Regions from separate parts of the Janibacter cremeus genome, predicted to be linked through region 3. Evidence: predicted binding sites of a transcription regulator. Region 3 holds the regulator's gene; each other region holds the start of a gene.
What was found. The regulator LexA, encoded in region 3, represses DNA repair genes until DNA is damaged. The targets are predictions, from matches to a motif close to TCGAACANNTGTTCGA.
Positions count from the first base shown of each region.

Region 1: the regulator LexA is predicted to act here: its motif matches at 1,643-1,658, upstream of O9K63_RS03895 (DUF6504 family protein).
Region 2: the regulator LexA is predicted to act here: its motif matches at 2,510-2,525, upstream of O9K63_RS06185 (alpha-ketoglutarate-dependent dioxygenase AlkB).

Region 1 covers NZ_CP115184.1:848,344-854,475, forward strand. Annotated here, with positions in the region: gene O9K63_RS03885 (Rv2175c family DNA-binding protein) at 22-408, shown strand; gene O9K63_RS03890 (polyprenyl synthetase family protein) at 437-1,522, opposite strand; gene O9K63_RS03895 (DUF6504 family protein) at 1,663-2,082, shown strand; gene O9K63_RS03900 (SAV_6107 family HEPN domain-containing protein) at 2,096-2,545, shown strand; gene O9K63_RS03905 (DNA polymerase III subunit alpha) at 2,542-6,132, shown strand, end outside.
Region 2 covers NZ_CP115184.1:1,334,297-1,340,428, forward strand. Annotated here, with positions in the region: gene O9K63_RS06165 (sulfotransferase family 2 domain-containing protein) at 1-583, shown strand, start outside; gene O9K63_RS06170 (hypothetical protein) at 653-886, shown strand; gene O9K63_RS06175 (isoprenyl transferase) at 870-1,670, opposite strand; gene recO (DNA repair protein RecO) at 1,667-2,443, opposite strand; gene O9K63_RS06185 (alpha-ketoglutarate-dependent dioxygenase AlkB) at 2,546-3,169, shown strand; gene leuA (2-isopropylmalate synthase) at 3,353-5,098, opposite strand; gene O9K63_RS06195 (aspartate-semialdehyde dehydrogenase) at 5,323-6,132, opposite strand, start outside.
Region 3 covers NZ_CP115184.1:447,372-453,503, reverse strand. Annotated here, with positions in the region: gene O9K63_RS02080 (vitamin B12-dependent ribonucleotide reductase) at 1-2,567, opposite strand, end outside; gene nrdR (transcriptional regulator NrdR) at 2,651-3,124, opposite strand; gene O9K63_RS02070 (LysM peptidoglycan-binding domain-containing protein) at 3,515-3,904, opposite strand; gene lexA (transcriptional repressor LexA) at 4,106-4,891, shown strand; gene O9K63_RS02060 (glutaredoxin domain-containing protein) at 4,906-5,325, shown strand; gene O9K63_RS02055 (NAD-dependent protein deacetylase) at 5,331-6,132, opposite strand, start outside.

The DNA of each region.
Region 1 (6,132 bases), 400 kb from region 3:
CGCTCTGCCAGACTGTGCGGCGTGAACGACACGCCAGAGAATGCTTCCCCCACCGAGCCGTCCGCGCCGTCCGAGCCCGTGTGGCTGACCCTTCCTGACATCGCCGAGCAGCTCGGCGTGCGCATCACCGAGGTGCGCCGGATGCTCAAGGAGGGTGACCTCGTGGCGGTGCGCCGCGGCGAGCGCAACGTGCTCTCCGTACCGGCGGACTTCATCGGTGAGGACGGGCCGCTGCCGGAGCTGCGCGGGACCTTCACCGTGCTCTCGGACGGCGGCTTCACCGACGAGGAGATCGTCGAGTGGATGTTCACCCGTGACGACCGCCTGGTCGGGGGCACGCCGATCGGCGCCATCCGGCAGGGGGCGAAGACCGAGGTGCGCCGCCGGGCCATGGAAGAGGCCCTCTGACACCTCGGGCGGCGCGACGCAGCCGTGACTAGGTGCTGCGCGCGGTCGTGACGTCGATCAGCTCGGCCAGCAGCTCGCGCGCGTCGGGAGCCAGCCCGGACGCCTCGGCCAGTGCTGCGCGGGCGGTGTCCGCCCCCTTCGCGATGTCGGTCTCGACGCCCTCGAGTGCGCCGGTGTCGACGAGCAGCGCACGGAAGGACTCGACCTCCGCCTCGCCGAGATCGGGGGATCCGAGCCACGTCTCGATCCGGCTCGTCGTGGTCTCGTCGGCCCCGACGAGCGCCCGGGCGATCAGCACGGTGCGCTTGCCCTCGCGCAGGTCGTCCCCGGCCGGCTTGCCGGTCGCATCCGGGTCGCCGAAGACCCCGAGCACGTCGTCACGCAGCTGGAAGGCCTCGCCGAGGGCGAGCCCGTAGCGGGAGAGCGCCCGCAGGTCCTCCTCCGAGGCGCCGCCGGCCGTGGCGCCGATGAGGAGCGGGTGCTCGACGGAGTACTGGGCGCTCTTGTAGCGGATGACGTGGCGCGAGCGCTCGATGCGCTCCGCGTCGTCGAGCAGGTGCCACGGACGCATCGAGGTGACGATGTCGAGGAACTGCCCGGCCATGAGCTGACCGCGCATCTTCTCGAAGGTCGGCCGGGCGGCGGCCAGGGACCGGGCGGGCAGCCCGGAGTCGGTGAAGAGGTCGTCGCACCAGCCCAGGCAGAGGTTGCCGGCGAGGATCGCACCCGCGGTGCCGAAGCGGTCCGCGTCGCCGTGCCATCCGCGGTGCCCGTGGGCGTCCGCGAGCGTGCGGTGCATCGCCGGCTTGCCGCGGCGGGTCTCGCTGTCGTCCATGACGTCGTCGTGGATGAGTGCGGCGGCCTGGAAGAACTCCATCGCGGCGGCGAGGGTGACCGCACCCTCGTCGTCGGGCTGCCCGGCGGCCCGCCAGCCCCAGTAGGCGAAGCCGGCCCGCAGCCGCTTGCCGCCCTCGAGCAGGGTGCGCACGGGGTCGATGAGATCGGCGACGTCGGGGCCGATCTCGGCGAGCTCGTCCACCCAGCGGTCGAGCTCGGCGTCCAGACGGGTCTGGACCCGCGTACGCAGGTCGGCCCGGTCCAGGGGGTGCGGCACGTGTTCTCCAGTCGCGAAGGGGGGGGAGGCGCAGCGGTCTCCCGCGCTCCTCGGAGCCATCGGGAGCCAGCCTACGTGGCTCGTGCTTGACGCGGTGTCATCCCCTCGGTCTACTGTTGTTCGAACAGGTGTTCGAGAGGATGGAGTTGATCATGGTCCGGCTCGTGGAGGAGACCATCGAGGTGCGGGTGGGCGATCCGCAGCGTATGGGCGTGGAGGGACAGCCCGATGACCGGTGCGGGGCGCCGGAGCAGTTCCTGTGGCGCGGCCGGCTCTACCGGGTGACCGAGGTCATCGCCCACTGGCAGGAGCGGCACCCGTGGTGGCGGTCGGCCACCGAGCAGCCGCTGGCACAGGTCCCGCTCGCCCGGGACGTGTGGCGGGTGACGGCCAGCCGTGGGCGCAGCAGTGCGCCGGGGGTCTACGACCTCGGCGTCGACGGCGTTCCGGTCACGCCTGCCGTGTCCGCTGGGCCCGCCGTCTCCGCTGGGCCCGCCGTCTCCGCTGGGCCCGCCGTCTCCGCTGGGCCCGTCTGGCTGCTGCTGCGGACGCAGGACTGAGGTGGTGGTGACGATGGCTGCCGCACCGCTCCTGCACCCCGATCGCGTCGACGGCGCGGTCCACCTGCTCTCCGCCGCCGCCGAGAGCCTGGCGAGCGCGCACTGGGCCCGCACGGCGCACGGGCGCAGCGCCGGGACCCGGCTGGCCGTGCTCCGGGCCGCCGCTGCGGTCCTCGCCGTCCGTGGCCGGGCGTGCGCGACCGGGTCCGGCCCGCTCGACGTGTGGCACCTCCTCCCGCGGGTGGCGCCCGAGCTGACCGAGTGGGCGCAGTTCTTCGGGGCCGTGCTGTCCGACGAGGCGCGCAGCGGGGCGCCGATGAGCGTGCGCGAGGTCGACGACCTGCTGCGCCAGGGGGAGGAGTTCGTCCAGCTCGTCGCGGGGCTGCTCGGCCTGCCCCCGGTCCCCGTCACCGGTGACTCGACTGTGCTGACCGTGCTGAGCGGACAGGGAGGGCGTGGATGAGCTTCGCCCACCTGCACGTGGCCTCGGGCTTCTCCCTCCGTCACGGCACGAGCACGCCGGAGGACCTCGTCGCCCGGGCGGTCGAGCTCGGCCAGCCCGCGCTCGCCCTGACCGACCGGGACGGGCTCTACGGGGCCGTCCGCTTCGTCCGGGCGGCGAGCGCGGCCGGCGTGGCGCCGGTGCTCGGGGTCGACCTGGCCGTCGGTCCCCGGCCGGGTCCGGCACAGCGGCGGGGCCGCCCCCTTCGCACGCCGGTGCGAGGGGGCGCCGAGGTGGACCCCCGGCACCCCCGCGTCACGGTGCTGGCGCGAGGGGCCGGTGCGGGCGTCCCGCACGGTGTCGGGTGGGCGCGGCTCTGCCGCCTCGTCAGCGAGGTGCACCTGACCGGTGAGCGGGGCGACGCGGTCGCGCAGCCGCAGATGATCGCCCGGCACGCGAGCACCCCCGACCCCGCGGAGCCGGCACCGCTGCTGGTCCTGCTCGGCCCGGGCTCCGACGTCGGCGCCGCGCTGCTCGACCGTCGGCCGGACATCGCCCGGGAGCGTCTCGCGGCATGGCGCCGCCTGCTGCCCGCCGGGGCCGTCGCCATCGAGGTCGTCGACCACGGCGGCCCACCCGGGTCACCCGCCTCGACCGGGCACGCTGCGCACCTGCTCGGGCTGGCCGACGCGACCGGCACCCCGGCCGTGCTCACCGCGGCGACCCGCCACCTGCACCCGCAGGACGCGGTCGTCGCCGACGTGCTCGACGCGACCCGTCGGCTCGTCGTCCTCGACACCCGCCACCTGGACCGGGTCACCGAGGCCGGCCACCTCGCCGACACCCCGACGATGGCCGCGTCCGCGCACCGGGTGACGACCGCGCTCGGGGGCGGGGCCGGTGGCTTCGGCTGTGCCGGTCCGCGCCAGCGCGCCGAGGCACTCCTCGCGACGACGACCCGCACCGCCCTCGAGTGCGCCCAGGACGATCGCAAGGACCTGGGGATCGGCCGGGTCCACCTGCCCGAGGCCCGGGTGCTCGGCCTGGGTCCCGACGACGACCCGCAGGCAGTGCTCGCGCAGCGCTGCCGGGCGGCCATCGGCACGCGGTACCCGGACGCCTCGCCGAGCACCCTCCGGCAGGTCGAGGAGCGCCTCGAGGACGAGCTCGACGTCATCGCGGCACTGGGCTACCCGACCTACTTCCTCACCGTCGCCGAGGTCGTCGACCTCATCGTCGAGGCCGGGGTGCGGGTGGCCGCCCGTGGTTCCGGGGCCGGCAGCCTGGTCAACCACCTGCTCGGCATCAGCGCGATCGACCCGATCCGTCACGACCTGCTCATGGAGCGATTCTGCTCCCCGCTGCGGGCCGAGCTGCCGGACATCGACATCGACGTCGAGTCCGCCCGCCGGACCGAGATGTACGAGCGGGTCCTCGAGCGCTTCGGCCGCGACCGGGTCACCTGCGTGTCGATGATGGACACCTACAAGGCCCGGCACGCGATCCGCGACGTCGGCGCGGCGCTGGGCATCCCACCCGCGGAGGTCGACCAGATCGCCAAGGCCTTCCCGCACATCCGGGCCAGGGACGTGCGCAGCGCCCTCGCCGAGCTGCCGGAGCTGCGCACCCGCGGGCTCGGGGCCGGCTCGCACGGTGAGCCCGGCGAGCCCGGTGAGCACAGGCTGGAGACCCTTCTCGACCTGGTCGAGCGCCTCGACGGGCTGCCCCGGCACATCGCCATGCACCCGTGCGGGATGGTCCTGTCCGATGGTGGCCTGCTCGACCGCACCCCGGTGGAGTCGAGCTGGCTGGGCTTCCCGATGAGCCAGTTCGACAAGGACGACGTGGAGGCGCTCGGGCTGCTCAAGCTCGACGTCCTCGGCATCCGGATGCAGTCCGCCATGGCGCACGCGGTGGGGGAGATCGAGCGGGTCGAGGGCGCCCGGGTCGATCTCGACGACCGGGGCGATGTCCCGCTCGACGACGCGGCGACCTTCGCGATGGTGCGCACCACCCGCACCCTCGGGTGCTTCCAGATCGAGAGCCCCGGCCAGCGCGAGCTCATCGGCAAGCTCGCCCCGACGGCCTTCGAGGACCTGGTCGTCGACATCTCCCTCTTCCGCCCCGGTCCGGTGAAGTCGGACATGATCCGGCCCTTCCTCGAGGCCCGGCACGGGTGGTCCCGCCCGCAGTTCCTCCACGAGCGGCTCGTCCCGGCACTCGCCGAGACCGAGGGCGTGGTCGTCTTCCACGAGCAGATGCTGCGGATCATCGCCGAGACGACCGGGGTGACCCTGGCCCAGGCCGACGAGGTGCGCCGGACGATGGGCAGCCCCGAGGGGCAGGCGCGGATCGAGGAGTGGTGGCGTCCGGCCGCGACCGCGCGCGGCTACCCGCCGGAGGACGTCGACCGGATCTGGGCGGTGCTCGCCGCCTTCGCCTCCTTCGGCTTCTGCAAGGCGCACGCCGCGGCCTTCGCCATGCCGACCTACCAGTCGGCGTGGTTGAAGACCCACCACCCGGCGGCCTTCCTCGCCGGGGTGCTCACCCACGACCCGGGCATGTACCCCAAGCGGCTGCTCCTCGAGGAGGCCCGCTCCCTGGGGATCACCGTCCTCGGGGTCGACGTCAACGCGAGTACGGGGGAGTACCGCATCGAGCGGGCGCCCGTCCCCGGTGCCCGGCCCGCCGACCCGGACCTGCCGGACGGGTCGGGGTGGGGCATCCGCCTGTCCCTCGCCGACGTCAAGGGCATGAGCGAGGCGGAGATCGCCCGTGTCGTCGTCGGTGCTCCCTACGACTCGCTCACCGACTTCTGGCAGCGGGCGCAGGTGAGCCGGCCCGTCGTCGAGCGGCTGGTCCTGGTCGGGGCCTTCGACTCCGTGCACGGCACCGGCGCGGGCAGCGGGGGGCCGGGGCTCGGCCACCGGGGCCGCCTGACCCGTCGGGACCTGCTGCTGCACGTCGCCGAGCTGGACCGGTGGACGCGGGCGAGCACCGGGCGCCCGCGCGGTCGGTCCCGACGGGCCGCGCCGCCGGCCTGGACCGCGGGCGAGCTCGGCGCGCAGCAGGTGCGCACGACCACCACGACCCCCGTCGCCAGCCAGCTCACCCTCGACCTCGGTGACTCCCCGGAGCTGGGCGAAGGGGTGGGCCTGCCGGAGATGACCGTGCCGGATCAGGTCAGTGCCGAGCTGGAGATCCTCGGCCTGGACGCCTCCCGGCACGTCATGGAGTTCTACGCGCCGATGCTTCGGGCGCTCGGGGTCACCCGCAGCGCGGACCTGCTCTCGGTGCGCAGCGATGCCGAGATCCTCGCCGCCGGGGTCAAGGTCGCCACCCAGACCCCGCCGATCCGCTCGGGGCGCCGGGTGGTCTTCCTCACCGTCGACGACTCCACCGGCCCGGTCGACGCGACCTTCTTCGAGGACACCCAGGGGCCCTATGCGGCGACGATCTTCCACTCCTGGCTGCTGCTCGTGCGCGGCACCGTGCGACGGGCGGGGGACCGCGGCGTCTCCGTGCTCGCCTCCGGAGCGTGGGAGCTGTCGACGCTGTGGGACGCCTGGCAGCGTGGTGGGATCGAGGCCGTGCACGCCGCGCTCGAC
Region 2 (6,132 bases), 890 kb from region 3:
GGACGGGGTCAACTACACCCGGATCTACGACCTCCGCGAGCTGTCCACGCTCTTCGCCGACGTCCACGAGCACCTGCGGCCGCTCGGCCTCGACCAGCCCCTGTACACACCACGGGCCAACGAGACCCCCCTGCCCATGGTCCCCGAGGCCCTCGAGGACGGCATCGCGGAGATCATCGAGGACTCCTTCGCCGACGACTTCCGGGCCTTCGGGGACCGGTGGAGCATCGACCGCCTCCGCATGTCCGACGGGTGGTCGGCGGATGCCATCGAGCACGCTGCCTACCACACGGTCGCCAACGAGCGCATCGGTGACCTGCGCACCGAAGGACGACGACTGCAGCAGGAGCTGAAGCAGGCGCAGCGGGAGCTCGAGCGCACCCAGCGGCAGCTCGAGCGTGCGCAGCGGGCTCCCCGACCACAGGGGACCGCGACCTCTGCTCCGGGACCGAGCACACGGGCGCTCGGACGGGTCCTCGACAGCGGGCCGGCGCACCGGCTCGCCCGCAGCTCCTGGGTCCGGCGCGTCGTCCCGGACCGGGTGCAGGCCGCGGCTCGATCGACGGTCCGCCGCTCCACCTAGCACGTCCGGCCGTTTCGACGCACCGGTCACGGGTAGGTCCTCCTCATCCGATCAGAGGAGGACGGACCCATGGCCCAGTGCGAAGTCTGCGGCAACGACTACGACAAGAGCTTCGAGGTGGTGGCGGCGGGTTCGCGGCACACCTTCGACTGCTTCGAGTGCGCCATCCACGCGGTCGCACCCGAGTGCGAGCACTGCGGGTGCAAGGTGATCGGCCACGGGACCGAGGTCGACGGCCACTTCTACTGCTGCGCCCACTGCGCCCGGCAGTCGACGGAGGCGTCCGTCAGCGACCGCGCGTAGCCGGGTCGTCCGTCGGCGCGTCCACGGCCCCGCCGTACCGCCGTTCCCGTCCCGCATAGGTCTCGATCGCCTCCCACAGGTGACGGCGGTCGTAGTCCGGCCACAGGGTGTCCTGGAAGACCATCTCGGCGTAGGCCGACTGCCACAGCAGGAAGTTGCTCGTGCGCTGCTCCCCCGAGCTGCGCAGGAAGAGATCGACGTCCGGCATGTCCGGCTCGGAGAGGTAGCGCGCGATCGTCCGCTCGTCGATCCGCGAGCCCTTCAGCCGCCCTGCGGCGACGTCCGCGGCGATCCCCCGCACGGCGTCGGCGATCTCGGCACGCCCGCCGTAGTTGACGCAGAAGTACAACGTCATCGCGTCGTTGTGCTTGGTCATCTCCTGGGCGATCTCGAGCTCCTTGATCACCGAGCCCCACAGCTTCGGCCGTCGCCCGACCCAGCGCATCCGCACGCCCCACGCATGCAGCTGGTCGCGCCGGCGGCGGATGACGTCGCGGTTGAAGCCCATCAGGAAGCGCACCTCGTCGGGCGAGCGCCGCCAGTTCTCGGTGGAGAAGGCGTAGGTCGACAGGTGCTGCACGCCGATCTCCAGAGCGCCGGCGACGACATCGAGGAGCGCCCCCTCCCCCGCCTCGTGGCCCTTCGTGCGCGGGAGCCCGCGCTGGTTGGCCCAACGTCCGTTGCCGTCCATGACGACGGCGACGTGGCCGGGCACCAGGTCCGCGGGCACCGGCGGTGCGGTGGCTCCGCTCGGGTGGGCGAAGGGGGTGGCGTAGCGACTCATCCGGTCCTCTGCGGTGGGGTGCGGTCGACCTGGGCGCGGTCGACGTGCGTGCGGTCGACGTGGCGGAGGGAGAGCACCCCGCGCTCGAGGTGCCACTGGAGGAAGGCGGCCGTCAGGCCCGACCCCTCGCGGCGGTGCCGCTCCTGGGAGTCGTCCGCGATGACCCAGTCCCCGGTGAGCAGCCCTGCGAGCAGGTCGAGGGTCTCGGGTGCGGGCGCCGACGAGCCGGGCACGCGGCAGCTGCGGCACAGGACCCCGCCCGAGGCGACGTGGAAGGCGCGGTGCGGGCCCCCTTCGCCGCAGCGGGCGCAGTCGTGGAAGCTCGGCGCCCACCCGGCGACCGCGAGGGCCCGCAGCAGGTAGGCGTCGAGCACGAGCTCGGGGGCGTGCTCGTCGTGGGCCAGGGAGCGCAGCGCCCCGGCGAGGAGCAGGTACTGCTGCACGGCCGGCTCGTGCTCCTCGGTGAGGCGGTCGGCGGTCTCGAGGATCGCGGCGGCGCTGGTCCAGCGTCGGTAGTCCCGCGCGAGGACGTCGCCCCAGGCGTCGAGCGACTCGGTCTGGGTCACGGTGTCGAGGTTGCGTCCCTCGTAGCACTGCAGGTCGACGTGCATCCCCGGCTCGAGACGGGCGCCGAACTTCGACCTGGTGCGGCGCACCCCCTTCGCCACGGTCCGGATCTTGCCGCGCCCGCGGGTGAGCACGGTGATGATCCGGTCGGCCTCACCCAGCTTGTGGGTGCGCAGCACGACCCCGGAGTCGCGGTAGAGGGGCATCGGTCCATTCTCAGCCATTGTCGCCGCGATTCCCAGCGACACGCACCCCCACACCCGCTGCGGTTCTCGAACAGGCGTTCGAGCAACTGCTACGCTGGCCTCATGCAGGCGCTCCAGTCCTCGCTCTTCGACACCGCCGACGCCCCGACGCTCGGCGACCTGCAGGCGCGTCACCGGCGCCACCTCGACGGCAGCGCGTGGGTGGACCTGTTGCCCGGGTGGGCGTGCGGCGCCGACGACGTCCTCGCGACGCTGCTGCACGAGGTGCCGTGGCGAGCGGAGCGACGCACCATGTACGACTCGGTGGTCGACGTGCCGCGGCTGACCCGCTTCTACTCCGCGGGCGAGACGCTCCCCCACCCGCTGCTCACGCAGATGCGCGAGCGGCTCACCGCGCACTACGCCCCCGAGCTCGGGGAGCCCTTCGTCACCGCCGGCCTGTGCCTCTACCGCGACGGCAGCGACTCCGTCGCCTGGCACGGCGACCGGATCGGCCGCAGTCGCACCGACGACACGATGGTCGCGATCGTCTCCCTCGGCTCCGCCCGCCACCTGGCCCTCCGGCCACGGGACGGCGGTGCTTCCCAGCGCCTCTCCCTCGGGCACGGCGACCTGGCCGTCATGGGCGGTGCCTGCCAACGCACCTGGGAGCACGCGGTGCCCAAGACGAGCGCCGCGGTCGGTCCCCGGATCTCCATCCAGTACCGGGTGGCGGGGGTGCGCTGAGGCCTGTCGACCACCGACGACCTACCGCGACCGGTTCAGGTCATGCCCTACCGGCCCGACCCGGGGACGACGAAGGGGGGCCGGGTGTGACCCGGCCCCCTTCGAGGCTCCTCCGTCGCACCTCAGGGCAGCGCCTTCGAGGCTCCTCCGTCGCACCTCAGGGCAGCGCCCTCGACGCTCCCCTCAGACCTGGGCGACCTCGGCATCGCGCTCGGCTCGGTTGACCGCGGAGAGGATGGCGCGCAGCGAGGCCTTGACGATCGAGTCGTGCAGGCCGACGCCCCAGAGGACACGTTCGCCGACGGCGCACTCGACGTAGGACGCCGCGCGGGCGTCGCCACCGGCGGAGAGGGCGTGCTCGGCGTAGTCGAGGACACGCACGTCGATGCCCAGCGGCTCGATGGCATCGAGGAAGGCCGCGATCGGGCCGTTCCCGCTGCCGGAGATCGCGACCTCCTGGCCACGGTCGAGGATGTGGCCCTCGATGCGGTCGAGGCCGTCGTCCTCACCGATGAGCGTGGTGCGCACCGGCTGGTAACGGCCCCAGCCGTCCTTGTCCTCACCGTGCAGGTACTCGTCGTTGAAGACCTCCCACAGGGCCAGACCGCTCATCTCGCCGCCGTCGGAGTCCGTCTTGCGCTGGACGACCGCGGAGAACTCCATCTGCAGGCGCCGCGGCAGCTCCAGGCCGACCTCGGAGTGCAGCAGGTAGGCGACACCACCCTTGCCGGACTGGCTGTTGACGCGCACGACCGCCTCGTAGTCGCGGCCGATGTCGTGCGGGTCGATCGGCAGGTAGGGCACGCCCCAGTCGATGCCGTCGATGCTGGTCCCGGCCTCCTTGGCCCGACGCTGCATGTCGTCGAAGCCCTTCTTGATCGCGTCCTGGTGCGACCCGGAGAAGGCCGTGTAGACGAGGTCGCCACCCCACGCGTGGCGCGGGTGAACCGGCAGCTGCGTGCAGTGCTCGACGGTGCGCCGGATCTCGTCCATCTGGGAGAAGTCGATCTGCGGGTCGATGCCCTGGCTGAAGAGGTTCATGCCCAGGGTGACCAGGTCGACGTTGCCGGTGCGCTCGCCGTTGCCGAAGAGGCAGCCCTCGATGCGGTCGGCGCCGGCCAGGTACCCGAGTTCCGCTGCGGCGACGCCCTCGCCGCGGTCGTTGTGCGGGTGCAGGGAGAGCATGATCGACTCGCGCCGGTCGAGGTTGCGGCTCATCCACTCGATGGAGTCGGCGTAGACGTTGGGCGTGGCCATCTCGACGGTCGCCGGGAGGTTGATGATCATCTTGTGGTCCGGCGTCGGGTCGATGATGTCGATGACCGCGTTGCAGATGCGGGCGGCGAAGTCCAGCTCGGTACCGGTGTAGGACTCCGGCGAGTACTGGTAGTAGACGTTGGTGTCCGGGACCGTCTCCTCGAGCTTCTTGCACAGCCGCGCGCCCTGCAGGGCGATGTCGATGATGCCGTCCTGGTCGGTGTTGAAGACCACCCGGCGCTGGACGATCGACGTCGAGTTGTAGAAGTGCACGATCGCCTGCTTGCTCCCGGCGATCGCGTCGAAGGTCTTCTCGATCAGGTGGTCACGGCACTGGGTGAGCACCTGGATCGTCACGTCGTCGGGGATGTGTCCCCCGTCGATCAGCTGGCGGCAGAAGTTGAAGTCGGTCTCGCTCGCACTCGGGAAGCCGACCTCGATCTCCTTGTAGCCCATCCGGACCAACAGCTGGAACATCGCCATCTTGCGGTCGGCGTCCATCGGGTCGATGAGGGCCTGGTTGCCATCACGCAGGTCGACCGCGCACCAGCGCGGCGCCTGGGTCATGACCTTGTCCGGCCAGGTGCGGTCGGGCAGCTCGACGGCGATCTGGTCCTGGAAGGGGATGTACTTCTGGATCGGCATCCGGGTGGACTGCTGGGGGTGGATCATGCGTTGTCCTTCGTCACGTCAGTGGGTGGGGCGGCACCACGAACTCCGCGACGAGGTGGCCGTCTGTCAGGCCTCGCCGCGGCAGAGAAGGAGGAGATCCGTCCGCATGACCACCAACAATACTCCTCGCCCCCGCCCGGGGAGACGCTGGTCACGATCCGGACGACGAAGGACCCGCACCCCCCGGTGGGAGATGCGGGTCCTTCGGCGCGTGACGCGGGGTGTCAGCCCTTGCGGGCGACCAGCTCCTCGGCGATCTGCACGGCGTTGAGCGCGGCGCCCTTGCGCAGGTTGTCACCGGCGACGAAGAAGGTGAGGCCCTTGCCCTCGGGGGCGGCCTGGTCGACGCGGATGCGACCGACGAAGACGTCGTCCTTGCCGGCCGACTGCAGGGGGTTGGGCACCTCGGTGACCACGACGTTCTGCGCGCCCTCGAGGATCGTGGTGGCCTGCTCCGGGGTGATCTCCCGGTCGAACTCGGCGTGGACCGCAAGGGCGTGACCGGTGAAGACCGGGACCCGGACGCACGTGCCGGAGACCCGCAGCTGCGGGATGTGCAGGATGCGGCGCGACTCGTTGCGCAGCTTCTGCTCCTCGTCGGTCTCGAGGCTGCCGTCGTCGACGACCGCGCCCGCGACCGGCACGACGTTGAAGCCGATGTGCGCGTCGTAGACCTGCGGCTCGGGCAGCGTGAGCGCGTCGCCGTCGGTGGCGAGGTCCTTGGGGTCGCCCGAGGCGTAGCCGGCGCGCAGCTGGCTGTCCAGCTCCTCCAGGCCCTTGCCACCGGAGCCGGAGACGGCCTGGTAGGTGGCCACGCGAAGGGAGACCAGCCCCGCCTCGTCGTGGAGCGGCTTCAGGACCGGCATCGCGGCCATGGTCGTGCAGTTCGGGTTGGCGACGATCCCCTTGGGGGTGTCGGCCAGGTCGTCGGCGTTGACCTCGGAGACGACGAGCGGGACCTCGGGGTCCTTGCGCCAGGCGCTGGAGTTGTCGACGACGATCGCGCCGGCGGCCGCGACCTGCGGCGCGTACTC
Region 3 (6,132 bases):
TCGTCGGCGGTGTGGATGCCCATGAAGGACCGGGTGTCGAAGTCCAGGTAGTCCAGCGCGAGGCGACGGAAGACGTAGTCCATGATCGACTGCGCCATCCGCACGTCCGGGTCGTCCGTCATACCGGCCGGCTCGAAGCGCAGGTTGGTGAACTTCTCGACGTAGGTCTCCAGCGGCACACCGTGCTGCAGCGCGATCGAGATCGCGATGGAGAAGGCATCCATCAGACCGGCCAGGGTCGAGCCCTGCTTGCCGAACTTCAGGAAGATCTCGCCCAGCTCGCCGTCCTCGTAGGTGCCGGCGGTCAGGTACCCCTCGGCCCCGCCCACGGCGAAGCTCGTGGTCTGCGAGGTGCGACGCTTCGGGAGGCGACGACGCAGCGGGCGGTACTCGACGACCTTCGCGGACTCCGCCGCAGCGGCCTCGGCGTCCGCCTTGGCCCCCTTCGCCGTGGACCCACCGTCGGACAGCGGCTGACCGACCTTGCAGTTGTCGCGGTAGACCGCCAGCGCCTTCAGGCCGAGCTTCCAGCCCTCGGAGTAGACGTCCGCGATCTCCTCGACCGTGGCGCTCTCCGGCAGGTTGACCGTCTTGGAGATCGCACCGGAGAGGAAGGGCTGCACCGCGGCCATCATCCGCACGTGGCCCATCGGCGCGATGGCGCGCTCACCCATGGCGGTGTCGAAGACCTCGTAGTGCTCCGGCTTCAGACCCGGGGCGTCGATGACGTGACCCTTGTCGGCGATGTACTCGACGATCGCCTCGGACGTCTCCTCGGTGTAGCCGAGCAGCTTCAGCGCACGCGGGATCGTCAGGTTGACGATCTGCATGGAGCCGCCACCGACGAGCTTCTTGAACTTCACCAGCGAGAAGTCCGGCTCGATACCGGTGGTGTCGCAGTCCATCATGAAGCCGATGGTCCCGGTGGGAGCGAGCACCGACGCCTGGGCGTTGCGGTAGCCGTTCTTCTCGCCGACCTTGACGACCGCGTCCCAGGCCTTGGTGGCCGCCTTGTGGATCGAGCGGTCCATCGTGTGCAGCGTGCGGATCTCGTCGTTGGCGGCCTGGTGCTTGCGCATGACGCGCTTGTGCGCGTCGGCGTTGCGGGCGTAGCCGTTGTACGGGCCGACGATGCCGGCGAGCTCCGCGGAGCGCTTGTAGGAGGCACCGGTGAGCAGCGAGGTGATCGACGCCGCGAGGGCACGACCGCCGTCGGAGTCGTAACCGTGACCGGTCGCCATCAGCAGCGCGCCGAGGTTGGCGTAGCCGATGCCCAGCTGGCGGTAGTCGCGCGTGGTGTCACCGATCGGGTCCGTCGGGAAGTCCGCGAAGCAGATGGAGATGTCCATCGCGGTGATGACCAGCTCGGCGACCTTCTGGAAGCGCTCGGCGTCGAAGGTGTCGTCGTCGCCGAGGAACTTCAGCAGGTTCAGCGAGGCGAGGTTGCAGGAGGAGTTGTCCAGGGACATGTACTCGCTGCAGGGGTTCGACGCGGTGATCCGACCCGACTCGGGGTTGGTGTGCCAGTCGTTGATCGTGTCGTCGTACTGGATGCCCGGGTCGGCGCACTCCCACGCGGCCTGGGCGATCTTGCCCATGAGCTCGCGGGCGTCGACGCTCTCGATGACCGAGCCGTCGGTGCGCGACTTCAGACCGAACTCGGTCCCGTCCTCGACCGCACGCATGAACTCGTCGTTGACGCGCACCGAGTTGTTCGCGTTCTGGTACTGCACGGAGGTGATGTCCGCGCCGCCGAGGTCCATGTCGAAGCCGGCGTCACGCAGCGCACGGATCTTGTGCTCCTCGCGGGCCTTGGTCTCGACGAACTCCTCGATGTCCGGGTGGTCGACGTCCAGGACGACCATCTTCGCCGCGCGACGGGTCGCGCCACCGGACTTGATCGTGCCGGCGGAGGCGTCGGCACCACGCATGAAGGAGACCGGGCCGGAGGCGGTGCCACCGGAGGAGAGCAACTCCTTGGAGGAGCGGATACGGGAGAGGTTCAGGCCGGCGCCGGAGCCGCCCTTGAAGATGAAGCCCTCCTCCTTGTACCAGTTGAGGATCGAGTCCATGGAGTCGTCGACGGAGAGGATGAAGCAGGCGCTGACCTGCTGCGGGCTCTGCGTGCCGACGTTGAACCACACCGGGGAGTTGAAGCTGAAGATCTGGTGGAGCAGGGCGTACGTCAGCTCGTGCTCGAAGATCTCGGCGTCGGTGTCGGTGGCGAAGTAGCCGTTGTCCTTGCCGGCCTTGACGTAGGTGAGCACGACGCGGTCGATGAGCTGCTTCAGACCGGTCTCGCGCTCCGGGGTGCCCAGGGCGCCCCGGAAGTACTTCGTCGTCACGATCGTCGAGGCGTTCAACGACCAGAAGTCGGGGAACTCGACCCCGCGCTGCTCGAAGATCGTCGCGCCGGTCTTCCAGTTCTGCTGGACGACGTCACGCTTCTCCCACGTCACCTCGTCGTACGGGTGCACGCCCTCGGTGGTGTGGATGCGCTCGATCGTCAGCCCCTTGTTCGTGCGGGAGCCGCGACGTGCGCTGGACTTGCCGGCGGTCTCGGTCATGCTCTTCTCTCCTCGATCCGTGTGTACGGTTCTTACGTTTGCACCGGGTACCGACAGCCCAATCGCGTATCGGTACCCGGGGTCTATGGGGTGGCGCCCTCGGTGGCGGTCGCGTGCTCGCGGCGCAGGGCGCTGATGGCCGCCTCGAAGTCCTCGAGCGACTCGAAGGACTGGTAGACGGACGCGTAGCGCAGGTATGCGACCTCGTCCAGGTCCCGCAGGGGCGGCAGGATCGCCATGCCCACCTCGTGGGCGTCGATCTCGGCGCTGCCCTGCGAGCGGATGCTCTCCTCCACGCGCTGGGCGAGCAGGGCGAGCTGGTCCTCGGTGACCGGGCGGCCCTGACAGGCCTTGCGGACACCGGCGAGCACCTTGGCCCGGCTGAACGGCTCGGCAGCACCCGACCGCTTGGTCACCGACAGGCTCGCGCTCTCCAGCGTGGTGAAGCGCCGGGAGCACTCCGGGCACTGGCGGCGGCGGCGGATCGCGCTGCCGTCGTCGGTGGTCCGGCTGTCGATGACCCGGGAGTCGGTGTGCCGGCAGAAGGGACAGTGCATGGCCGACTCCTCTCGGTTCGTAGGGGTGTGCCTGTGGATGAAACGGTGGACGGGATGGGGACGATTCCCCGAATCCTGTGGAGAACCGAACTCATCCTGTGTACTAGATGTGGACGAATGACATCTGTGTAACCACTAGATGTAGTGACCATTAGACCCCTGTCACACAACGGATGCAAGTCCCCGGCGTGGCGCCGTCGGTGAGCGGTCACCGCCCTGCGCACAGGGCCGGAATACCGGGGATCAGCTCGCCGGCACCCGCGACCGCGACGCCTCGACCAACCCCCTGCGGCACCTCGACCGACCCCCCTGACACGCACGTCGGCCACCTCCGGCATGCGGAGGTGGCCGACGGCCGGCCCGGGCTGGGTCGATGGGCCCGGGAGGTTCTCAGGGGGTGGGGATGACCAGGGTCTGCCCCGCGTGGACGTGGCTGGTCGCCAGGTCGTTGGCCTGCCGGATCTGCGCGATCGCGTCGTCGGTCGGCACGCCGGTCATCTCGACGGCGGCGATCGAGGTCAGGGTCTGTCCCTGCTCGACGGTGACTTCCTGCGGCGTGGCCGCGGGGCCACCGAAGGCCATCCCCGCGCCCGCGACGGAGGCAACCGCCAGCGTCGTCAGGGTCATCGTGAGGCGACCGCGACGGGTCAGCCGCACCGCCCCCTTCGCCGGGGCAGCGACCGCGTCGCCCGTGGGGACGGAGTGCAGGTGGCGGGTGCGGGTCGGTCGGACTGCGGGCGCACCGACCGGCGCGCCGTGGGTGACGGTGAGTGCGGTCATCTGGTCCTCCTCGTGGCGTGTTCCCTCGAACCGGTGTTCGATAGAACGTCTGTACGATGTCTAGCACGGATGTTCGAAGAAGATCAACAACACGCTCGAACACATGTTTGAAATACCTGTTCGATCGTCCTACTGTCTCCACTACCGAGAAGTTGACCAGCGACCACCGACAACGCTGGTGACACGGACGGAAGGGTCGAGATGAGCAAGGGCAGCGGCAAGGACACGAGCACGGACTCCGGCGGCGGCGACAGCACCGTGCGCCACCTCCCGGAGCGGGACTCCGGCGACGGCCTCACGGCCCGCCAGCGCAAGGTGCTCGAGGTTATCCGCACCGCCGTCGCGACCCGCGGCTACCCGCCGAGCCTGCGCGAGATCGGGCAGCTCGTCGGCCTGACCAGCCCCAGCTCGGTCGCCCACCAGCTCTCCTCCCTCGAGCGCAAGGGCTACCTGCGCCGCGACCCCAACCGCCCCCGCGCGATCGAGGTCATCTCCCCCGACGCGGACGCCGAGGCGGTCATCGCCGACACCGCCGACTTCGGCGGCATGCGTGGTGGTGCGACCGCGCAGGACGAGGACGTCGACATCACCGGCTCCGGCGACGAGCGGCCCGAGGCCAGCTACGTGCCGGTCCTGGGTGAGATCGCCGCCGGTGTGCCGATCACCGCCGAGGAGCTCGTCGACGACGTCTTCCCGCTGCCGAAGCAGATCGTCGGCGAGGGCTCCCTCTTCCTGCTCAAGGTCGTCGGCGACTCGATGGTCGACGCGGCCATCTGCGACGGCGACTGGGTCGTCGTGCGCCAGCAGCCCGACGCCGACAACGGCGACATCATCGCGGCGATGCTCGACAACGAGGCGACGGTCAAGACCTTCAAGCGCAAGGACGGCCACGTCTGGCTGCTCCCCCACAACCCGGCCTTCGAGCCGATCGACGGCGACCACGCGACCGTGCTGGGCAAGGTGACGGCGGTCCTGCGCAGCCTCTGAGGCACAATCGCCCCATGCGCAGATGGGGATCCGCACTGGCCCTGCTCGTCGCGGGCATCGTCCTCGCGGCACAGGGAGTGCGCACCGGCGAGGGGTCCAACGTCGTGCTGTTCGTCGTCGTCCTCGTCTTCGCGTGGTGGCTCTCCCCGCTCAACGGCCGCGGCGGGCCGGGCCACGCCGAGGTCGAGGCGAGGCGCAGCGAGTTCCCCGTCGTCATCTACTGGCGCCCCGGGTGCGTGTTCTGCCTGCGCCTGCGCGGCGCCCTGGGCAAGGACAAGGACAAGGCCGCCTGGGTCAGCATCTGGGCGGACGAGGACGCGGCCGCCTTCGTCCGCTCGGTCAACGGCGGCAACGAGACCGTCCCGACCGTGCGCATCGGCGACGAGGTGCACACCAACCCCGACCCCGAGGTCGTCAGGGCCGCGCTGCGCTGACCACCTCAGGCGCTCGCGGCCACCCGGTCCAACGACTGCGTCAGTGAGCGAAGGGAGTCGGCCAGCTCCCCGTCGACGCGGTGGTCGACGAGGTCGTCGCCCCGGCTCGGCCCCCGGGTGATCAGCGCGACCGGGATCCCGCGCTTGGCCGCCCGGCGCACGAAGCGCAGCCCGGACATCACCTGCAGCGAGCTACCGAGCACGAGCAGGCTCGGCGCCTGGTCGGTCAGGTCGAAGCAGTGCTGGACCTTCGGCTTGTCCACCGCTCCCCCGAAGAAGACGACGTCCGGCTTGAGCGTGTCCTGCCCGCACGAGGTGCAGATCGGTACCCGGAACCGCTCGACGTCCACGGCGTCGAGCCGCACGTCGCCGTCCGGGCGGATCTCGTCGCTGTCGACGTCGAAGCCGGGGTTCTCCGCGGCCATCCGCTCGTCGAGGACGGGACGGGCGACCCGCGCGTCGCAGGTGAGGCAGACGACGTCGACGAGGTTGCCGTGCAGCTCGACGACCTCGCGGGTGCCGGCGGCCTGGTGCAGGCCGTCGACGTTCTGCGTGATCAGCGGGCCCACCGCTCCGAGCTCCTGCAGGCGCGTGACGGCATGGTGCGCCGCGTTGGGCCGGGCCGCGTGGAAGCGGCGCCAACCGACGAAGCTGCGCGCCCAGTAGCGCCGCCGCGCCTCGCTGCTGGCGACGAACTCCGAGAGGTGCATGGGCGTGACCTTCCGCTGGCCGTCCGGGCCGCGGTAGTCGGGGATGCCGGAGTCGGTGGACATGCCGGCGCCCGTGAGCACCAGCGCCGGTCCTGCC